One region of the Ketobacter nezhaii genome, then DNA from elsewhere that is predicted to be linked to it. Evidence: predicted binding sites of a transcription regulator. Region 1 holds the regulator's gene; each other region holds the start of a gene.
The links. The regulator sigma-54, encoded in region 1, starts transcription at its own class of promoters, with help from an activator protein. The targets are predictions, from matches to a motif close to ANTGGCATNNANNTTGCTNT.
Positions count from the first base shown of each region.

Region 2: glnA (glutamate--ammonia ligase) is a predicted target of sigma-54. The motif match lies at 4,492-4,511, and genes of this name have one in related genera.
Region 3: flgB (flagellar basal body rod protein FlgB) is a predicted target of sigma-54. The motif match lies at 2,701-2,720, and genes of this name have one in related genera.

Region 1 covers NZ_VRKW01000001.1:856,559-862,747, reverse strand. Annotated here, with positions in the region: gene rapZ (RNase adapter RapZ) at 1-644, opposite strand, end outside; gene ptsN (PTS IIA-like nitrogen regulatory protein PtsN) at 641-1,093, opposite strand; gene hpf (ribosome hibernation-promoting factor, HPF/YfiA family) at 1,122-1,409, opposite strand; gene FT643_RS03735 (RNA polymerase factor sigma-54) at 1,557-3,182, opposite strand; gene lptB (LPS export ABC transporter ATP-binding protein) at 3,382-4,107, opposite strand; gene lptA (lipopolysaccharide transport periplasmic protein LptA) at 4,112-4,648, opposite strand; gene lptC (LPS export ABC transporter periplasmic protein LptC) at 4,629-5,216, opposite strand; gene FT643_RS03715 (KdsC family phosphatase) at 5,213-5,761, opposite strand; gene FT643_RS03710 (KpsF/GutQ family sugar-phosphate isomerase) at 5,786-6,189, opposite strand, start outside.
Region 2 covers NZ_VRKW01000010.1:130,577-136,765, forward strand. Annotated here, with positions in the region: gene FT643_RS23945 (helix-turn-helix transcriptional regulator) at 1-595, shown strand, start outside; gene FT643_RS17115 (hypothetical protein) at 610-1,053, opposite strand; gene FT643_RS17120 (TonB-dependent receptor plug domain-containing protein) at 1,219-2,064, shown strand; gene FT643_RS17125 (arabinan endo-1,5-alpha-L-arabinosidase) at 2,137-3,186, shown strand; gene FT643_RS17130 (hypothetical protein) at 3,465-3,932, shown strand; gene FT643_RS17135 (sulfurtransferase TusA family protein) at 3,987-4,220, shown strand; gene glnA (glutamate--ammonia ligase) at 4,645-6,051, shown strand; gene FT643_RS17145 (DUF4124 domain-containing protein) at 6,175-6,189, shown strand, end outside.
Region 3 covers NZ_VRKW01000005.1:115,200-121,388, reverse strand. Annotated here, with positions in the region: gene flgE (flagellar hook protein FlgE) at 1-1,054, opposite strand, end outside; gene FT643_RS11760 (flagellar hook assembly protein FlgD) at 1,071-1,748, opposite strand; gene flgC (flagellar basal body rod protein FlgC) at 1,769-2,227, opposite strand; gene flgB (flagellar basal body rod protein FlgB) at 2,230-2,634, opposite strand; gene FT643_RS11745 (CheR family methyltransferase) at 2,842-3,684, opposite strand; gene FT643_RS11740 (chemotaxis protein CheV) at 3,713-4,654, opposite strand; gene flgA (flagellar basal body P-ring formation chaperone FlgA) at 4,814-5,572, shown strand; gene flgM (flagellar biosynthesis anti-sigma factor FlgM) at 5,690-6,001, shown strand; gene FT643_RS11725 (flagella synthesis protein FlgN) at 6,178-6,189, shown strand, end outside.

The DNA.
Region 1 (6,189 bases):
CCCTGCAGAAAGGTTTGGACGTCCGGATCGCGCCCGGTTTGGCTGCGCAAATTAGGAATCCAGTGGGGGTTGGGTAGACAGCGGACATCAAATACCAGGTCTGCATCACCCGGAACGCCGTTCTTAAAGCCGAAGGATTGAAACAGCAAGGCCATGCCTTCGTTACCTGCACCGACCCGTTTTTTTATCAGGTCACGTAGCTCGTGAAGGTTGAGCTTGCTGGTATTGATAATCAGGCTGGCACTGGAAGCGACCGGATGCAGCATATCGCGTTCGCGCTCGATAGCTTCATTGAGCGTATTGGTATCGTTACTGATGGGGTGCCGGCGGCGGGTTTCACTGAAACGCTTTACTAAAACAGAGTCCATCGCGTCCAGATAAATCACTTCGCTGTCGATGCCCTCCGCGCTGAGGTCACGTAAAACATTGGGCAACATTTCAAGTTGTGTGACGCTGTTGCGGGCATCGATACCGATAGCCACTTCTTTAATTTGTGGGGATTTGCGGGAGGACAGTTCGACGATCAGGTCCCGCAATAAAGTCACGGGAAGATTATCCACACAGTAATAACCAATATCCTCCAGTACGTGTAATGCAGTGGTTTTTCCGGAGCCGGAGCGACCACTGATTACCACTAGTTTCATACCGGCGTTACCAGAGCATCGTAAATAGACTGTGAGGAATGCGCGGTACGAATTTCACGGCGTCGGCTGTCATCATTAAACAAGGTGGCGATTTTGGAGAGTAAATTCAGATGCTCATCATGGGCATCTTCGGGTACCAGCAGAAAAAAAAGCATATCCACCGGCTCCCGGTCGACGGAGTCAAAATCAACACCGGACTCCAGTTTGATGAATGCGCCGATGGCGTTGTTGCAGTGGCTCGCCCGGCAATGGGGAATGGCTATACCTTTTCCCAATCCTGTGCTGCCCAGTTTTTCTCGTGAAATTAATTTGTCGAATAATTCGTTCGGGTCCAGCTCGGGGCACTGCTGGGCGATTAGCCCGGCAGCGGTTTCCAGAACTTTCTTTTTACTTCCGCCGGAGACGTCTTCAAAGACTCTTTGCGGGTTAATAATTTCAGCCAGTTCCATATTTAAGTCTTTATTCCAGGTTAAAGAATTACCAACTTTTCATCTTTTCCTTATGCTTGACCACCTGACGATCAAGTTTATCTGTCAGCATGTCTATGGCCGCGTACATATCTTCAGATTCGGCGTTGGCAAACAAATCAGCACCTTTCACGTGAATTCGCGCTTCTGCTTTTTGTCGGTTTTTTTCCACACTGAGTATGGCTTGGATGCTAGTAATGTCGTCGGTATGGCGCTCGAGTTTCTGCATTTTATCGGATACGTAGTCTTTCAATGAATCCGTTACGTCTACGTGATGTCCGCTGATGTTAATTTGCATAGGCCACTCCTTTATCGTGGTTAGATTTTACTACAACCGTATGAACTGAACTCACCTAGTTGCGGCTTTTCCCGTTGCATCCGGTTTCGGACTAAGCGGTGTTTCGTCGAAACATCGCTTGGAAAACCTGTAAACTTCGACACGCGGTCAGACCAATCGTTTCCTTTCGTTGGAGGGCGGAATCATCATGGCCTCACGGTATTTCGCTATGGTGCGCCGTGCTACCTTAATATCCTGTTCTTCCAGTATGTTGGCAATTTTGCTATCACTCAACGGTTTTTTGGGGTTTTCGGCTGCAATCAGTTTCTTGATAATAGCGCGGATTGCTGTGGACGAGCATTCACCGCCGGAATTCGTGCTCAAATGGCTGGAGAAAAAGTATTTCAGCTCGAAAATACCCCGGGGGGTATGCATAAACTTTTGCGTGGTCACACGGGAAATCGTTGATTCATGCATGCCCACGGCTTCGGCAATGTCGTGTAGCACTAGCGGCTTCATGGCTTCTTCGCCTTGCTCCAGGAAGCCGATCTGATGTTCCACTATTTTGGTGGATACCTTGAGCAATGTTTCGTTGCGGCTCTGTAAGCTTTTGATAAACCAGCGGGCTTCCTGCAGATTGTTTTTAAGGAAGGTGTTATCGCTGCTGTTATCGGCTCGTTGTATCAGGGAGGCATAGTTGCCGTTGACCCTGAGCCGGGGAGTGGCATCGGGGTTGAGTTCCACCCGCCAGCGTCCTTTGTCCTTGCTGACAATAACATCGGGAATGACGTATTGCGTATCATCGGTTTCGATGCTGCTGCCAGGATAGGGGTTGAGTGACTGAATCAGGGAGATCGCTGATTTCAACCGCGCCTCAGACAGCTTCCCTTTGCGCATGATGGTTGCAAAGTCCCTGGAGCCGAGGGTTTCCAGGTAAGTATCAACCACCAGGATGGCGTCATCCCGGGAGGGCTCGGATTTGTCCATTTGCTTCAGCTGGATTAACAGGCATTCACGTAGGTCCCGCGCGGCCACACCCGGGGGATCAAACTGTTGGATACGGTGTAACACGGCGACAACTTCTTCCAGCGATATCGGCTGGCCTTCGTCGTCTTCGTCCGGTTGCAAGACAATGCCCAGGTTGTCGAGTTCTTCCTGCTGTAAGCGGATCAGGTCGGATATAACGTCTTTTTGTGCCAGCACGCTTTCCCTGATATCTTCAACGGATTGCGTCAGGTAGCCTTTGTTGTCTACAGCTTCTATTACCGCCATTGCTATCATCTGGTCAACATCGGACATGGTAGTCAGATTGAGTTGCCACATTAGTGAATCGTAGATGGATTCCGGTGCGCTGTTTCGGCTTTCATAGTCAAAATCATCGTCGTCTCCACCACTGCCGCTGCTGCCGCTGAGGGTGGAGCCCGAACTGTCGTACATGGTATCCCAGTCGCTGTCGACAGGAAGCTCATCTGATATTTGTTTACCTTCGAGATCGACGGATGCGTCTTCAGCGGATTGAGTGCTGTTTTCGCTTTTGACTTCGCTCGCCTGGGTGAAATCCGGCACGCTGTCGGATTCAGCCAGGTTGTCGGTTTTCTCTGTCTTGTTATCGGTCTCAGTATTGCTGTTGTCGTCACCGGATTCTTCGACGTCCAGCAGTGGGTTGGCTTCCAGTGCTTCTTGGATTTCTGCCTGAAGGTCAAGAGTAGACAATTGCAGCAAGCGGATAGCCTGCTGCAATTGCGGCGTCATGGTAAGGTGTTGACCAATTTTTAGCTGTAAAGTTGGCTTCATTGATACCCGTTTCGACTTCTATCAACTGCTTGAACGATGAAAAGCCACCATCCAATGCGCTTTCACCCGGATTCTGCTATCAATCATTATTGCTATAAATATCAATTGCTTAGCTGGATTGCACTGTAGGTCCTTCTAACTAATTGTAAGAGGTGTCGCGCAGCAAAGCAATTTACATGCCTGAAAATGCTTAGAACATTTACATCTGAAATTGATTTCCCAGATAAACCTCTCTGACTTTTTGGTTTTGAAGAATGAGAGAGGGCTCTCCCTCGGCAATAATATGTCCTTCACTCACTATGAACGCATTCTCACAAATATCCAGAGTGTCACGCACGTTATGGTCTGTTATCAGGACCCCGAGACCACGATCCCTCAATTGGCTTATGATCTGTTTGATATCCGCCACGGAAATGGGGTCAACACCGGCGAAGGGCTCGTCCAACAGAATAAAAGCCGGGTCGGTTGCTAGTGCTCGGGCAATTTCAACACGGCGTCTTTCTCCACCGGATAATGACATGCCCAGAGAGTCGGCGATATGGCCAATGTGGAATTCTTTTAATAGCTGATCGAGCTTTTGTTTTCGTTCCGCTCGGGACAAATCCTTGCGGGTTTCCAGAATAGCCATGATGTTTTCTTTTACTTTAAGCCGCCGGAAAATGGAGGCTTCCTGAGGCAGATAGCCGATGCCTTTCGACGCTCTGCCGTGCATGGGTAGATGTGTGATTTCGGTGTCGTCTATTACGATGCGCCCTTTGTCTTGCGGCACGATACCGATAATCATATAAAAGCAGGTGGTTTTTCCGGCCCCATTTGGACCTAGCAAACCAACAATTTGTCCACTTTCTATTGAGATCGAAACATCTTCGACTACGGCACGGCCTTTGTAACTTTTTGCCAGATTGGATGCGGTTAATCTACTCATTACTTTATTTCTTTTCCGGTGTTGGTTCGGCTGCAGCAGGTAATATCATTTCAACGCGACGCTTTATATCACCGGGTTTGTGGTCTTTGGTTTCGCCTTGCGCCTGCAAACGCTGGCTTTGAATTTCGTAAAGAATTTCCTCCCCGCGGAAAATATTATCTTCCTGGACAATGGATGCGCTTCTTTTTAGCAGTAATTTTTGATCGATCACCATGTAATCAATGCGTTTTGCTTTGGCAATCACTTCCGATTGGTTGGGTTCGGGCACCTGGGAAAAGAGGGCCGGCGCACCGTCTGCCATGACCTTATCCACTTTACCTTCAATGGTCTGGATGCTTAATTTATCCGCGACTATTTTGAGGGTACCCTGAATCAGGACAACGCTGCCGGTGTAGACAGCCATGCCACTTTTCTCATCAATCAGTGCTGTGTCAGCAACGATCTTTAGCGGTTTATTGCGGTCACTGTCCAGTGCCATTGCGGGAGCGGATAGCCACAGGCAAAGTAGGCACAGAAGACGGTTAAGATTTATCTGGTTCATAAATGCTGGTTACTTTTTCTCTTAAGGTAATGCGGTTGGTGTTCAGATCTGCTTCCAATCCGGTTGCTTCAATGTAAATACCACTTTGCCGGATGATAACGCGGTCGTCGGTGGTGGCGAAGGACTCTTTCGGTTTCAACAGCAGCGTCTCTGTTTCCAGGGTGGGGGCTTCTTTAAGCCCTTTTTCCGCAAAATTGATTTGTTTAATTACGACATTGCCGGTGAGGTGCAGTTCTTCACCTTCGTTATCTGAAACGGCCTCGGCGGAACTGGTTTGCCAGGTTGCGACCGTTTCCTGAAATAAGGTGATATCAGGGCGGATCATTAAGTTGCGGTCAGTCGCAAGATACTGGAGCATCGATTCCGCCCTGAGCTCGTATTCCTTGTTCCCGTCCTGGTCGAAATTGTCCTGCTTCACCGTGATGGCGGTAAGGTCGGGCAGGTCAACGTCGGAACTGATGACATCTTGCGGCGCGAACCACGCGTCCCATTTGTGATAGGTGTAGAGCGCGAGTACTGCAAGCGTAAGCAGGGTATTAAAAATAAAAATTTGCTGGCGGTTTTTCATGATTTAGGATCAGAACTATCGAGCAAGAAGCGTTGCTGTACCGCATCCAGGTGACCTTGAGCTGACATCAACCACTCACAAAGCTCTCTGACCGCACCTTCGCCCCCGTTCTTCTCTGTGATGATGTCTGCATGCTGGCGTATGATGGGCAATGCATCTGCCACGGTGACGCCAATACCGGCAAATTGTATCGCAGCTAGGTCTGGCAGATCGTCCCCCATATAGGCCACTTGTTCTGCTGTCAGGTTCAGCTCAGATAGCAGCTCTGCCAAAGCGCGTCGCTTGTCCTCTCGGCCTTGTATGACGTTGTCAATTTTCAGGTCTTTGGCTCGGCGGAGCACCAGTTCAGATGTGCGTCCGGTAATGATGGCGACTTCAACGCCGGTCTCGCGCAACAGGTTTAAACCCAGACCGTCCTTCACGTTGAAGGCTTTTATCTCATCGCCGAGACTAGTGAAATAGAGCCTGCCATCGGTCATCACGCCATCGACATCGAACGCAACCAACTTTATTTTCCGTGCTTTGCTTTGTAATTCTTCAGTCATTATGGTCTCGGGTAAAAACTCCGTTCACATTACCCCTGCACGCAGCAGGTCATGCATATTCAGTGCGCCGATCGGGGTGCCGCTTTTATCCACGACCATCAGTGCGGTGATTTTGCTTTTGTCCATCATGTTCAGCGCTTCCACAGCCAGAATGTGGGGGCTGATGGTTTTAGGGTTCGCGGTCATCACTTTTTCAATACTGGTGGTTTTTGTGTTCAACCCCTGATCCAGCATCCGGCGTAAGTCACCGTCAGTAAATACGCCGATCAACTTATTATTGTGATCGACGATGCCGGTCATGCCGAGCCCTTTGCTACTCATTTCAAGCAGTGCATCGCTGATGGTCACTGCTTTCGCAACCAGCGGGATTTTATCACCGCTGTGCATAATGTTTTCCACTAATAGTAGTAGGCGTCTTCCCAGACTTC
Region 2 (6,189 bases), on a different contig from region 1:
CCGGCAGGGCCGCTACCTACGGAAAATTAATGTGTCGGTGGACAGCTCTTGGCTTGAACGATACATCGGCAACGACGCCCTATTAATAGACCAGACTTCCAATCTACTAAAAGGACCGACTAACCTGGTCTCCTGGCAGGCCTCACGCCGCCTGATTGCGCTGGCCGAACAGATTCTGAACCCCAGCTACCCGACGGCACTACAACAGAGTTTATTGATAGAAAGTCGTGCTTTGGAAATTCTGGCAGACTCCCTGTCGCGCCTAACGGATCAGCAGGACAACTGCCCCAACCAACGGGCCCTGAACCGTGCCCGCGATTACATCGAAGCCAATCTCAGCACCATTGCCGGTATCGGCGAGGTGGCGTGCCATTCCGGTATGAGTGTCAGCACCCTGCAACGACAATTCAAACGCCAATATAAGCGCACCGTGGCGGACTACATACGCCACCGTAGAATGGAATGGGTGCGCAAAGGGCTGGAGCGTGAAGAAATGAGCATCGGAGAGGCCGCCTACCTGGCGGGATACAACCACACTTCCAATTTTGTGACTGCCTATAGGCGGCATTTCGGCACCACACCGGGCCGAAGTTAATGCCGCCCATGATACTAGTGCAGTGTCTGGGATCGCCCCACTTCCATTACCAGGGCCAGCTCTATTTCTTCATTGACTTCCACTTCCGGACGCACTGTCATATCCAGTAAAGGTTGTAAGCGGGAATCCAGTTCCTGCAACGGGATCATCTCGCAAAGCCGGTTACGCACCAATGCGATCAACTGCCCGACTTCACTGACACAGGTATTTTTGCGTAACGCGTAAGCGAATTCGGCCGAGGTTTGCAGATAACGGGCCACAGCCCGCTGATCGCAATCATCACCATTTAACAGGATTTCAGCCGCTTCAAAAGCGTTACCATAGATAACGCTGGCCTCCCCCCATAAGGATTGAACCGCCCGTTGTCTGGCCAAGCATAACGTTTTGGTCCAAAAATTCAGTGCTGCCTGAGGATCACTGGAATAGATTTCACGGTGATGGTCACAGATAAATTTCACAAAAGCTCTCCGCTCTTTAGTTAACCTACCAATTACTCGTTAAGCGCTACGCCGATTTACGCTTGGTATGCCCATCACGCAATCGTCACTTAATCGCATTCTATACACTACCGCCCCAAATGCAAATAAGAATCTATATCATTTGTGTTAGCCGGGGCTTCTGCTTTGGGCGCCACACAGCCGGGCCTGGCCAACGACGATCAAGAAACCCATTCAGCCAAAACCAAAATGGAACAAGTGGTGGTTACCGCAAACCGGGCCGAAAAACCACTCAGCACCATTCCCAACACGGTCACCGTGATTGATGACGACGAGCTGGACCAACAAATCAACATCAACCCAGACCTTTCCACGATTCTGGGTAACATGATTCCCAGCTTTGCTCCCAGCCGCCAAAAGCTCACCGGTTATGGTGAAACCCTTCGCGGCCGCGACCCCTTATATCTGGTTGATGGTGTACCCCAAAGCAATCCACTGCGGGACGGTTCCCGTGACGGCTATACCATTGACCCGCTAATGCTGGAACGGGTTGAAGTACTCCACGGCGCGACCTATAGACTGAATGACAACTGGCGCGTATTCGACATTTACAGCGTGGCTCGTGAGAAGACAGAAATAGACGGCATTGAATTAGTCCTGAACTGGTTCGCATCGGAAGTGGACACCGTTGGTTTACGTTCCTCCTTTATTCGCGGCGAATACGATTCCGATAATGACGGCACCGTGGATTCGGATCTGTCCGGTGCAAACATGTCGCCCAACCGGCTGAATCTTAGCTGGGACCGGATCTGGACAGACCTGATTAGCACCCGCCTGCAAATGAACCACGTTTATAACCGCAACTTCACAGAGCTCGGACGCTCCTATACACCGTCCTGTCAGGGGGCATGGCGTCTCGGTCGAAGTCCGCCGGATCAAAGTCGATCCGGCCAATTTACCACTGACTATAGCCACCCCCCTCGTCCCCGCATGAAAACCTGCTCCAAATACACCAGCATCCGGTGTGCTTAATTAAATTGACTACGCCACCAGAATAAACACACCAATAAAAGCACAAACGGAACCCCCAACGGAGCCTACCCCATGCGCGCCCTTTTTCTACTCAGCAGCCTTTTATTGCCAATTACCGTATTGGCGTTCAACAACCCCACACCCGGTTCGGACCCGCAACCAGAGCCTGATCCACCCACTGGCAACACCTGCGATGTCGGCGAGTACAACCCAAGCAGCCCTCCCGGATCGCTCAATCTCAGTGGAAACCTGATCACCCACGACCCCACCATTATCGAAGACAATGGCACTTACTACATTCTTCAGACCGGATCAGAAGCGGATGGCTTGGTGTTACCGGGCAAACGCTCCACCAACCTGACCTACTGGGAAGGCACTGCTGGCGCATTCCAGCAAGGCAATTCGCCAAACTGGTGGCAACAACGGGTGCCGGGCGTGAAAAACCTGTGGGCACCGGACCTTTCCCGATTTAATAGTCAATTTCACCTGTATTATTCCGTTTCCACTTTCGGGAGCAACCATTCCTGCATTGGACACGCCAGCCGCAGCAGCATGGGCGCGGGAAGCTGGAATGACCATGGCCCGGTCATCTGTAGCACCGATCGCGACAACTACAACGCCATCGATGCCAACATCGTAGTGGACGACAACGGCACCCCCTGGATGTCTTTTGGCAGTTTCTGGGACGGCATCAAAATGGTCATGCTAAACCCCGACGGATCCCGATCAGACAACATCGTACATTCACTAGCATCACGGGGCGGCGGAGCTATCGAAGCACCCGTCATCGTAAAGCGCTGCGGTTACTATTATCTGTTTGTCTCGTTTGACAAATGCTGTGACGGCGCAAACAGCACTTACAATATTCGCGTAGGGCGCGCCACCAGTGTACTCGGCCCCTACATCGACAAACAGGGCCGAAGCATGATGGACGGCGGGGGCACTCAGATCGTATCCGGTAACTACAGCTGGCAAGGACCGGGCCACAATTCGGTAATCTTCAGTGGCAACAAGGCGTACAACCTGTACCATGCTTATCGCGCTTATTCAGGGGAACCGAATTTAAGAATTTCGGATTTGGTTTGGGATAGCAGCGGTTGGCCGGTGGCGACGGGGCCGTAGGAATTCGGCCCCGCTCTACAGATTACAACCACCCGGTTACCTTCGCTGACATAACCCCAAAGCCAATCAAACAGTTGGCCTTGAATTGTTAAAAAGAGTGACCTAACGCCCATTTTTCTGGCCAATAAACATCCAGATCGATAGAGTAGCCAGCAGTCCTATTTGGGGGGAAGTGTCGGCAGCAGCGAGTGTTGTCGGCTATATCAGGAGCCCGGCCGGGCCGGACACAATGATCTGTGCCAGCCCGGCTCAAGGCCTAACATACAAGAAGTTCAGGCATGAAAAATTCATTAATTCTTGGCGCGATTGTTGTAACTTTTCTTTATTTTTATTCCATTAATGGCCTGCCTTTTCAGGAGCGCATTATCAGCTATGGCGAAGCACGCTATGCACTGGATTTTCCGCAACGGGATGTCGAACTTGTTGCTATCGGACAACGCTTTGATACTGGAAAGTGTGAGAAAAACTCGGTCATTGATGAAGTTTATAAAATCTGTGAGAACTCACCGAATTGCTCCGAGATCAAATATGAATGCAAGTCCAAGATGGAGTCAGAATATCAGCGTATGTTCAATCTGGAACAGGCCAGCACCCACTATGTTCATATGCAGGATGTGCAGGATAAGCTGGCAGGCGTCATTTTGTTATGGGGTTTGACGAAGCAGGAATCCCTTGGCTTTTGTCAGTCCCTGGTGGGCAACTTTCTGGCAAAGAAGGATGATGATTTCACCATGCGCTGCATCTGATCAAGAGACCGGTTCTTTCTGAACTCTGGTATGATGTCGGCCGGAGGAGCAAACATGACCGAACATGAACTGGATGCCCGAGGGCTACTGTGCCCGATGCCCGTAATCAAAACCCAGACCGCTATACAGCAATTGCCGGTTGGGGACCATCTTAAAATCCTGGCCACCGATCCCGGCGTGCTTCACGATATTCCTGCCTGGTGCCGGGTCAATGGCCACAAAGTATTATCTACCGATCAGGCGGATCGGGATATCACCGTGGTGATTGAGGTTTGCGAAGGCGATTAGCCCTGCACTTTCTCATGGGGCTTTACTATCAGACCGTATCGGCAATGCACCAGCAGCGAGCATAACGCACCATTATAAAGCGCAGAACAGCAATAACGCCCCACAATAGCGCACTCACCGGCGATGAATTTTTCGCCTTGCGCGTTCTCGCCTGTAGACTTTCCAAAATGAAGCCTCAGGCCCCCTCACAAGCCCCCCACAAAATGTGCAACAAGCCCGTCCGGAAAAAAAACTACCAAAAGCGGGCACTACCCCTTTCAACTCCATATCCAATGGCATATATTTTGCCTTCTTGTGAGGCAAGACCAAACACACCCGAACAGTTTCGGTTGGGGCTGTCGCTTCCCGAGGGGGGACTCGTCAGAAGACTGCTTCCCATGGTCAAACCCCCTAATTTTATAATCCAATCGGAGGACACATCAGAATGTCTGCAAAGACTCTAAATCTTATAAAAGAAAATAATGTTCGCTGGGTCGATCTACGTTTCACAGATTCCCGCGGTAAAGAACAGCACGTCTCTTTGCCGGTGACTGAAGTTAAAGACGACTTTTTTACCGAAGGTAAAATGTTCGATGGCTCTTCCATTGCCGGTTGGAAAGGCATTAACGAATCCGACATGATTCTGCTGCCAGACGACACCACTGCGGTGATCGATCCTTTTACTGATGAAACCACGCTGAACCTGCGTTGCGACATCGTTGAACCTTCCACTATGCAAGGTTACGAGCGTGACCCACGCTCTGTTGGCCGCCGCGCAGAAGAATACCTGGTGTCTACCGGTATCGCAGACAGCGCCCTGTTCGGCCCTGAACCAGAGTTCTTCGTATTCGACTCTGTGAGCTGGAAATCCGATATGAGCGGCTCCATGTACTCTATCTTCTCTGAAGAAGCAGCCTGGGTTTCTCACGAAGAATTTGACCGCGCCAACATTGGTCACCGTCCTGGCGTTAAAGGCGGTTACTTCCCTGTTCCTCCCGTTGACTCACTGCATGACCTGCGTGCTGCTATGTGTTCCGCTATGGAACAAATGGGTCTCACCATCGAAGTGCATCACCACGAAGTGGGAACTGCCGGACAGTGTGAAATCGGCGTTGGTCCCAACAGCCTGGTATACAAAGCGGACGAAGTTCAGATCCTGAAATACTGCGTTCACAACGTGGCTCACGCTTACGGCAAAACGGCTACCTTCATGCCCAAGCCTCTGGTTGGCGACAACGGTTCCGGCATGCACGTGCACCAGTCTCTGGCTAAAGACGGCAAAAACCTGTTCGCAGGGGATGAGTACGCGGGCCTGTCTAAAGAAGCGCTGTACTACATCGGCGGCATCATCAAGCATGCCCGTGCTATCAACGCCTTCACCAATGCGTCCACCAACTCGTACAAGCGCCTGGTACCCGGCTTTGAAGCCCCTGTAATGCTGGCTTACTCAGCCCGTAACCGCTCAGCTTCTATCCGTATACCCTGGGTAAGCGGCCCCAAAGCACGTCGTGTGGAAGTTCGCTTCCCGGATCCCACTGCAAACCCGTACCTGGGCTTCGCAGCCATGTTGATGGCCGGCCTTGACGGCATCAAGAACAAGATTCACCCCGGCGACGCTGCCGACAAGGATCTGTACGACCTGCCAGCAGAAGAAGCCAAAGCGATCCCGACGGTTTCTTCCACTCTGACGATGTCTCTGGACGCACTGGAAGCGGACAAAGACTTCCTGATGGAAGGCGGCGTGTTCACTCAGGACATGATTGAAGGTTACGTAGATCTGAAACGCGGCGAAGTAGAGAAACTGAACATGACAACTCACCCGGTTGAGTTTGAAATGTACTATTCTTGCTAAGCTACACTTAATGCTACTCCGGTAGCCAAAGTGCGAAAAAGCTCCCGAATATGGGAGCTTTTTTTGTATTATGCCGGGTAATATGGTGTCTTAATCAAGAGAACAATTAAAAAGGAACCTGCCATGCGATTTACCCCC
Region 3 (6,189 bases), on a different contig from region 1:
TGGTTTGACCGTTCGAATAAGACGCTTGAATGATACCCTGATCATCCACCGCTAGGCCGGTTAGTCGACCAATGGTAAATCCGTCTTGCGACAGCGTAGTTACAGAAAAAGGCGATGCAAACTGAGTCGGGGTATTGCTGGCAAAATCAAACATCACTTGTTGCGTTGTATCTGATCCGTTGGTCAAAAACGTGAACTGATCCGTATACATACCGCCAGCGGGATCCGTGCCCTGAAACACCCCTTGCGAATCAAATGCCATTACCCCATAAGCCGTACCACCGGCATTGGTTTCCGCGCTCGGTGCAGCACCAATACCGTCATAAATATCAATGGGGATTTTATTGCCGGCATCATCGCTCACTGTCATGAACACACCCCAGGTATTCTGCTCACCACTGGTACCCAGGTTGGGCTGCTTAACGAAATACGTAGTGGCAATATGCGAGTCGCCCAAGCTATCGTACACCGTTACAGAAGTGGATGAGGTGTACGTATCCGGATTGTCCGGATCAAAATTATCCACATCGAGATCCTCCGCATTGGCAGGCAAATTGAGGCCCACATCAACCGACGCAGTCGCTTGCGGTGCTCCGGCTGTATCCGGCAGTTGTAACGGGGTTGTACTGGACATCGCAGTGGCGGTAACTGAGCCGTCTTCATTGACAGGGAAAACCTGCAAATATTGATTAGAGGCATTCACAACAAAACCATCTTCATCGACGCCGAAATTACCCGCCCGAGTGTACACCCGCTCCTGACTGACTTGATCCGGAGACAGAACAAAGAAACCATCACCATTGATCGCCAAGTCCAAAGCCTGGGAAGTAAAATTCAGGTTACCCTGCTCAAACAGCTGCTGAACTTCCTGTAACAGAACGCCGTTGCCTACTGCCGTGTCGCTGTTGCCGAACGCGGAGTTTGCGTAAATGTCACCAAATGCGGTGCGTGAACCTTTGAATCCGGTCGTGTCCACGTTAGCGATATTGTTACTGGTCACATCAAGCTGTGCCTGTGCCGCATTCAATCCGCTCAGTGCTATATTAAAACCCATGACTTTCTCCTGCTTTTTAACGTAATTCTGTTATTTCGTTAGAGTCAATCTGACCTAAACCGGTCAGGTTGAGCATCATTCCACCTTGATTGTCCACAATGCTCACACTGCCTACCTGACAATACATACTGGTAGACAACGCTGCATTTTCTCCGGCAATGGTGCCTTCAATGGACACTGAATAAATACCTTCCGGCAACGGATTGCCGATGTTGTCCTTACCGTCCCAGCTGAACGGTGTTTCGTAACTGCCTACATTGCCTATATCAATTGTTGACACCACCTGACCGTTAGCATCTTTAACCGTCGCCATAACGTCACCGGCCGCCTGCCCACCGTGAATCGTCCCGCTAATTTCACTACCGGCTTCCAGATAACCGATATTGCTTGGAACCAAAACATCCCTACCCACCAATGCCGTGGCTTGCAACGCCTGACTGGAGCGGTACATATCGCCAATACTCTCAACGGATTTACCTAAATTCTGAATCCCTTCCAGCGAACTGAATTGAGCAAGCTGGGCAACAAAGTCAGTCTGGTCGGTTGGCTTGAGTGGATCCTGATTCTTAATCTGGGCCAGCAGCAAGCTCATAAACATGTCTTTATCTGCTGCGGATTCTGTTTGTTCAGTGCTTTTATTTCTGATCGACAGATCGTCCAGAACACTACTGCTTTCAACGCTATTAATTGCCATCGTCGTGTAATCCTATTTCCTTAGCGGCCCAGGCTCAGAACTTGTTGCATCATTTGTTTGGCCGAGCTCATCACATCGACATTGGTTTGAAACGATCTTGAGGCACTGATCATATTTGCCATCTCCTCAACTACGTTCACATTGGGATAAGCCACGTAGCCTTCATCGTCAGCCATCGGATGATTCGGTTCATAACGCAACTGAAGGGGCGCATCACTTTCAACAATGCCGTCAACCGATACTCCGCCTCCACTGTTCATTCCACTTCCGGAAAAATCAAAGCCGCCGGCAGCACCCAACTGGCCGTTCATTGCCGCTTGCATCTGGGCGCGAAAAATAGGCTCTCGGGCACGATAGGTCTCTTCGGTATTACTGCTTACACTGTCGGAATTGGCGATGTTTGAGCTAATGGTGTTTAAGCGCACGCTCTGTGCACTCATGCCACTACCGGCAATATTAAATACGTTCATTAAGGACATAATCAGTCACCTCTAATGGCGGTTAGCAGGGATTTCACTTTACCGTTCATAAATTCAAACGCCGTCTGGAACTCAATGGTGTTCTGCACGAACTGAGTTTTTTCCACTTGTGCATCCACTGTATTGCCATCGATTGAAGGTTGAGTCGGGGTGCGGAATTTTAAACCGGTCATGGTGTTGCCCTGCGGCGTAGTCAGCTGGTGACCTGAGTGAGTCCCGTTGATACCAACGCTGTCACTGGTTTCCCCCAGACGCGACTTCAGCATCTCCTGAAAGTCGATGTCACGGGCTTTGTATCCGGGGGTATCCGCATTCGCAATATTGTTGGCTAACACGTTGGCCCGCATGGAACGCAGTTCCAACGCTTGCTGTGCGACGCCAAAATGTTTATCTATGCTGATTGCCATCTACTGTTCTCACCTATTTCTGACTACCGGCCAATAAACCGGCGTTGTTAACTCGACAGACAGTACAAAGCAACCGCCGTGCCAACCAACGCTTAGGTAATATTTTCAATGAGTTAAGGTTTCAGGTGTGCCAAAAAACCAACGCCTGCGGCAATCGGTTTCCGAAAGCGGCAATGGAACAACCGCCAGCAGTATCGGAAATTGCCGCTATTTTTTGATGTAGACCACACCGGGCGTGTAGTAATGGATGTCGAACAGATCGTTGAGCCCCTTGGGTGCTTCAGACCCGCCCAGGAACAAATAGCCGCCGGGGTTTAACACCCGGTGAATATTACCGATGATTTGGCGTTGCAGATCGCTGGAGAAATAAATCAATACGTTGCGGCAGAAAACAACATCAAACCGCCCTACGTTTAAAACACTATCTTTTAGATTGATGGGCCGGAAATCAATGCGACGCTTGATATCCGGTTTGATGGTCCAGGCACCTTCGATTTCCTTGCCAAAATGCTGATCGAGCCGTTCCTGAGACATACCACGCTTTAACGCCAACGATTCGTATACTCCGGCTTTCGCCTGATCCAATACCTTGGCAGAAATGTCGGTCGCCAGAATACGCACAGGCTTGTTCACAAGACTGAAGTTCTTTTTACGCAACTCTTCAACGCAAATCGAGATGGAATACGGTTCCTGTCCGGTGGAACAGGCTGCACACCAGATGGCTATTTCCCCTGGCTTTTTCGCCAGCTCAGGCAGTATGTGTTCCTGTAAATAAATGAAAGGGTGTCGATCCCGGAACCAAAGGGTTTCGTTGGTGGTCATTGCGTCAATTACCTGTTGACGAAGACCAGACGCGGAGAACCGGTCGATCTTCCTCACCAGTTCCGACAAAGAATTTATTCCGTTTTCTTTTAGTAGTTTACGTAAGCGGCTATCAATCAGGTAGTTTTTATTGTCACCCAGCACTATGCCGCACGCACGCTCAAGAAACTCACGAAACAACGCATAGTCGCTACTACCGAAATCAGACTGGTCTTTTCCGGAATACATCATGGCTTAGTTGCGGGGCCGGAAAATGTTACCGGCCTTCCAACGTTCGATCGACTTGTTGCTGTACCAGGTTGGCGAGGCTGTCGGGTTTGAACTTCGCTAAAAAATTATCCGCTCCCACCCGCTTTACCATTGCCTCGTTAAATATTCCGCTTAATGACGTGTGCAAAAGAATATGCAGATCTTGCATCCTGGGATCTTCCTTAATCGATGCGGTAAGGGTATATCCGTCCATTTCAGGCATTTCGATATCTGAAATCAACATAATATAGTGATCAGAGATCGACTCGCCTTGATCCAACAAATCACGCAAATGGTTTAATGCTTGTCGCCCATCTGCGACCAAGTGAGTTCGCACACCCACTTTCTCTACGCATCGTTTGATTTGTTTCCGCGCCACACTGGAGTCATCTGCAATTAATACCGCCAACTCTTTGGATGCGGCCTGAATCACCGATTCTTCCTTCAATATCTGATCAGAAATGGTTTCCTCGAGCGGGGAAACCTCAGACAAAATCTTTTCCACGTCAATAATTTCTACGATACGGTTATCGACTTCGGTAACCGCAGTAAGATAATTACCTTTGCCTGCTCCCTTGGGTGGCGGGTGTATATTTCCCCAATTCAGGTTTACGATACGTTCCACCGCTTTCACCAAAAAACCCTGCACTGCCATATTGTATTCCGAGATAATCACGAAGCAGTTTTCAATATCATCCAACGGCGCATTACCCATCGCCAGGTTCATATCCATCACAGAAATGGTGCCGCCTCGAATATGCGCAATCCCTCTGACCACTGGGTTACGTTGCGGAATGGCCGTCAGCTTCGGACACTGCAATACTTCACGGACTTTAAAAACGTTGATGCCATAAATTTGATCATCGGCCAAACGAAACAACAACAGCTCTAACCGGTTCTGTCCTACCAGTTTGGTTCGCTGATCAACAGAATCAAGAACACCGGCCATACTCAAACTCCAATTCGCTTCTACTTAAACCGCATCAATATTCCGGCACGGTGTTTGCTTGCTACTACCTTAACGCGGTGGTTCGTCAAGAAACCGGCGACCTGAATTGATCCACTCACCACTTCATTCAGAATAGGTCAAATAAATTAAATGAACAGCATGGCCCCACAAATTTTAGCGTACAAAGCGGGACGGTACCTGGCTGTTCTGGCAACGTGGCTATTGAGTAGTTTAGGCGCTACCACGGGTTTTACACAGTCACCAACCGATGAGCAGCCCGTCACTCCGGCGACACTGCACACCCAGGTCGACCAATCAATTCAGCATTATGCGAAGGAAATACAGGGGGATACCTATGAAAGCTACGATATCAGCATCCAACCGGTTGATCCCCGCCTACGCCTGAGTCGCTGTAATGCGCCTCTGGATATCCAACACCGTCCACGCAACCGCAACTACGGCCGTCTCACTATGCGCGTGGAATGTAATGGCGATGAGCCCTGGGCGATCCATGTGCCTGTTACTATTCAAGCATTTGCCAAGGTGGTGATTGCCAGCGGCCCTATCGCCAAGGGCACCCATTTAAGCGCGGGCGACATCAGTATCGAAACACGGGACGTTAGTCTGCTGTATGGCGGCTATTTTAGCGCAGCAGAACAGGTCAACGGCTTTGTTGCCAAGCGTCCCATCTCCGCAGGGCAAGTACTCAATTCTTCTTTAATGGACCCGGTTAAGATGATCAACCGGGGCGAGAAAGTGGTGATCATTGCCGAAGGCCCAGGGCTGAATATCCGCACCACCGGCGTTTCGATGGAAGACGGCGCCTACGGCGAGCTCATACGCGTCAAAAACGCCAACACAGAGAAAGTGGTCGAAGGCCGCATTAGCGGGCCCGGACGCATTAAAGTCAGCCTTTAAGCTGCCGATAAGATTATTGGCAGCGATTAAAAATTCGTGTATTAATTTGGCTAAAGTTCTAGCTGTTGCGGTCGATACATAAAGTAAGACAGCAATAAAAACAGAAGGCACAGTAACATGGCTATGGATATCAATGGGTTAAATAGCAGTCAGGCCAATTCCTCTAAGGCCCGCAACGCACAAAAAGTCGTTTCGTCCCCTGTTTCCCAGCCTGACGAATCGAATAATCCGGCAAAACCTTCAGGTGAAACCGTCCGTATCAGTGCCGAAGGCCAGACGCTTAACCGAATTAGTAAAGACATCGACTTGGAAACCCCGGTGAACCAATCCAGAGTTGAAGCATTACGCGCTGCGATTGCCGATGGCAGCTATAAAGTGGATGCTCAAGCAACGGCTGCAAAGATGCTGGAAAGCGATTCGTTATTTTAATAGTGAGTCGCCCTGCTCTCTACTCTGCTCCCATCTAAACTCTCCCTTGGTGGATCCCGATAAACCGGCTGACCCAAACCGCCCAATTCATTCCCCCTTCCGACTCCCCTTTTCTACCTTTGGCACAACCATTGCTTATTCTCTAATATTGTCAAAGAACAGTCACAGGAGTCACTATGTCCAGACAG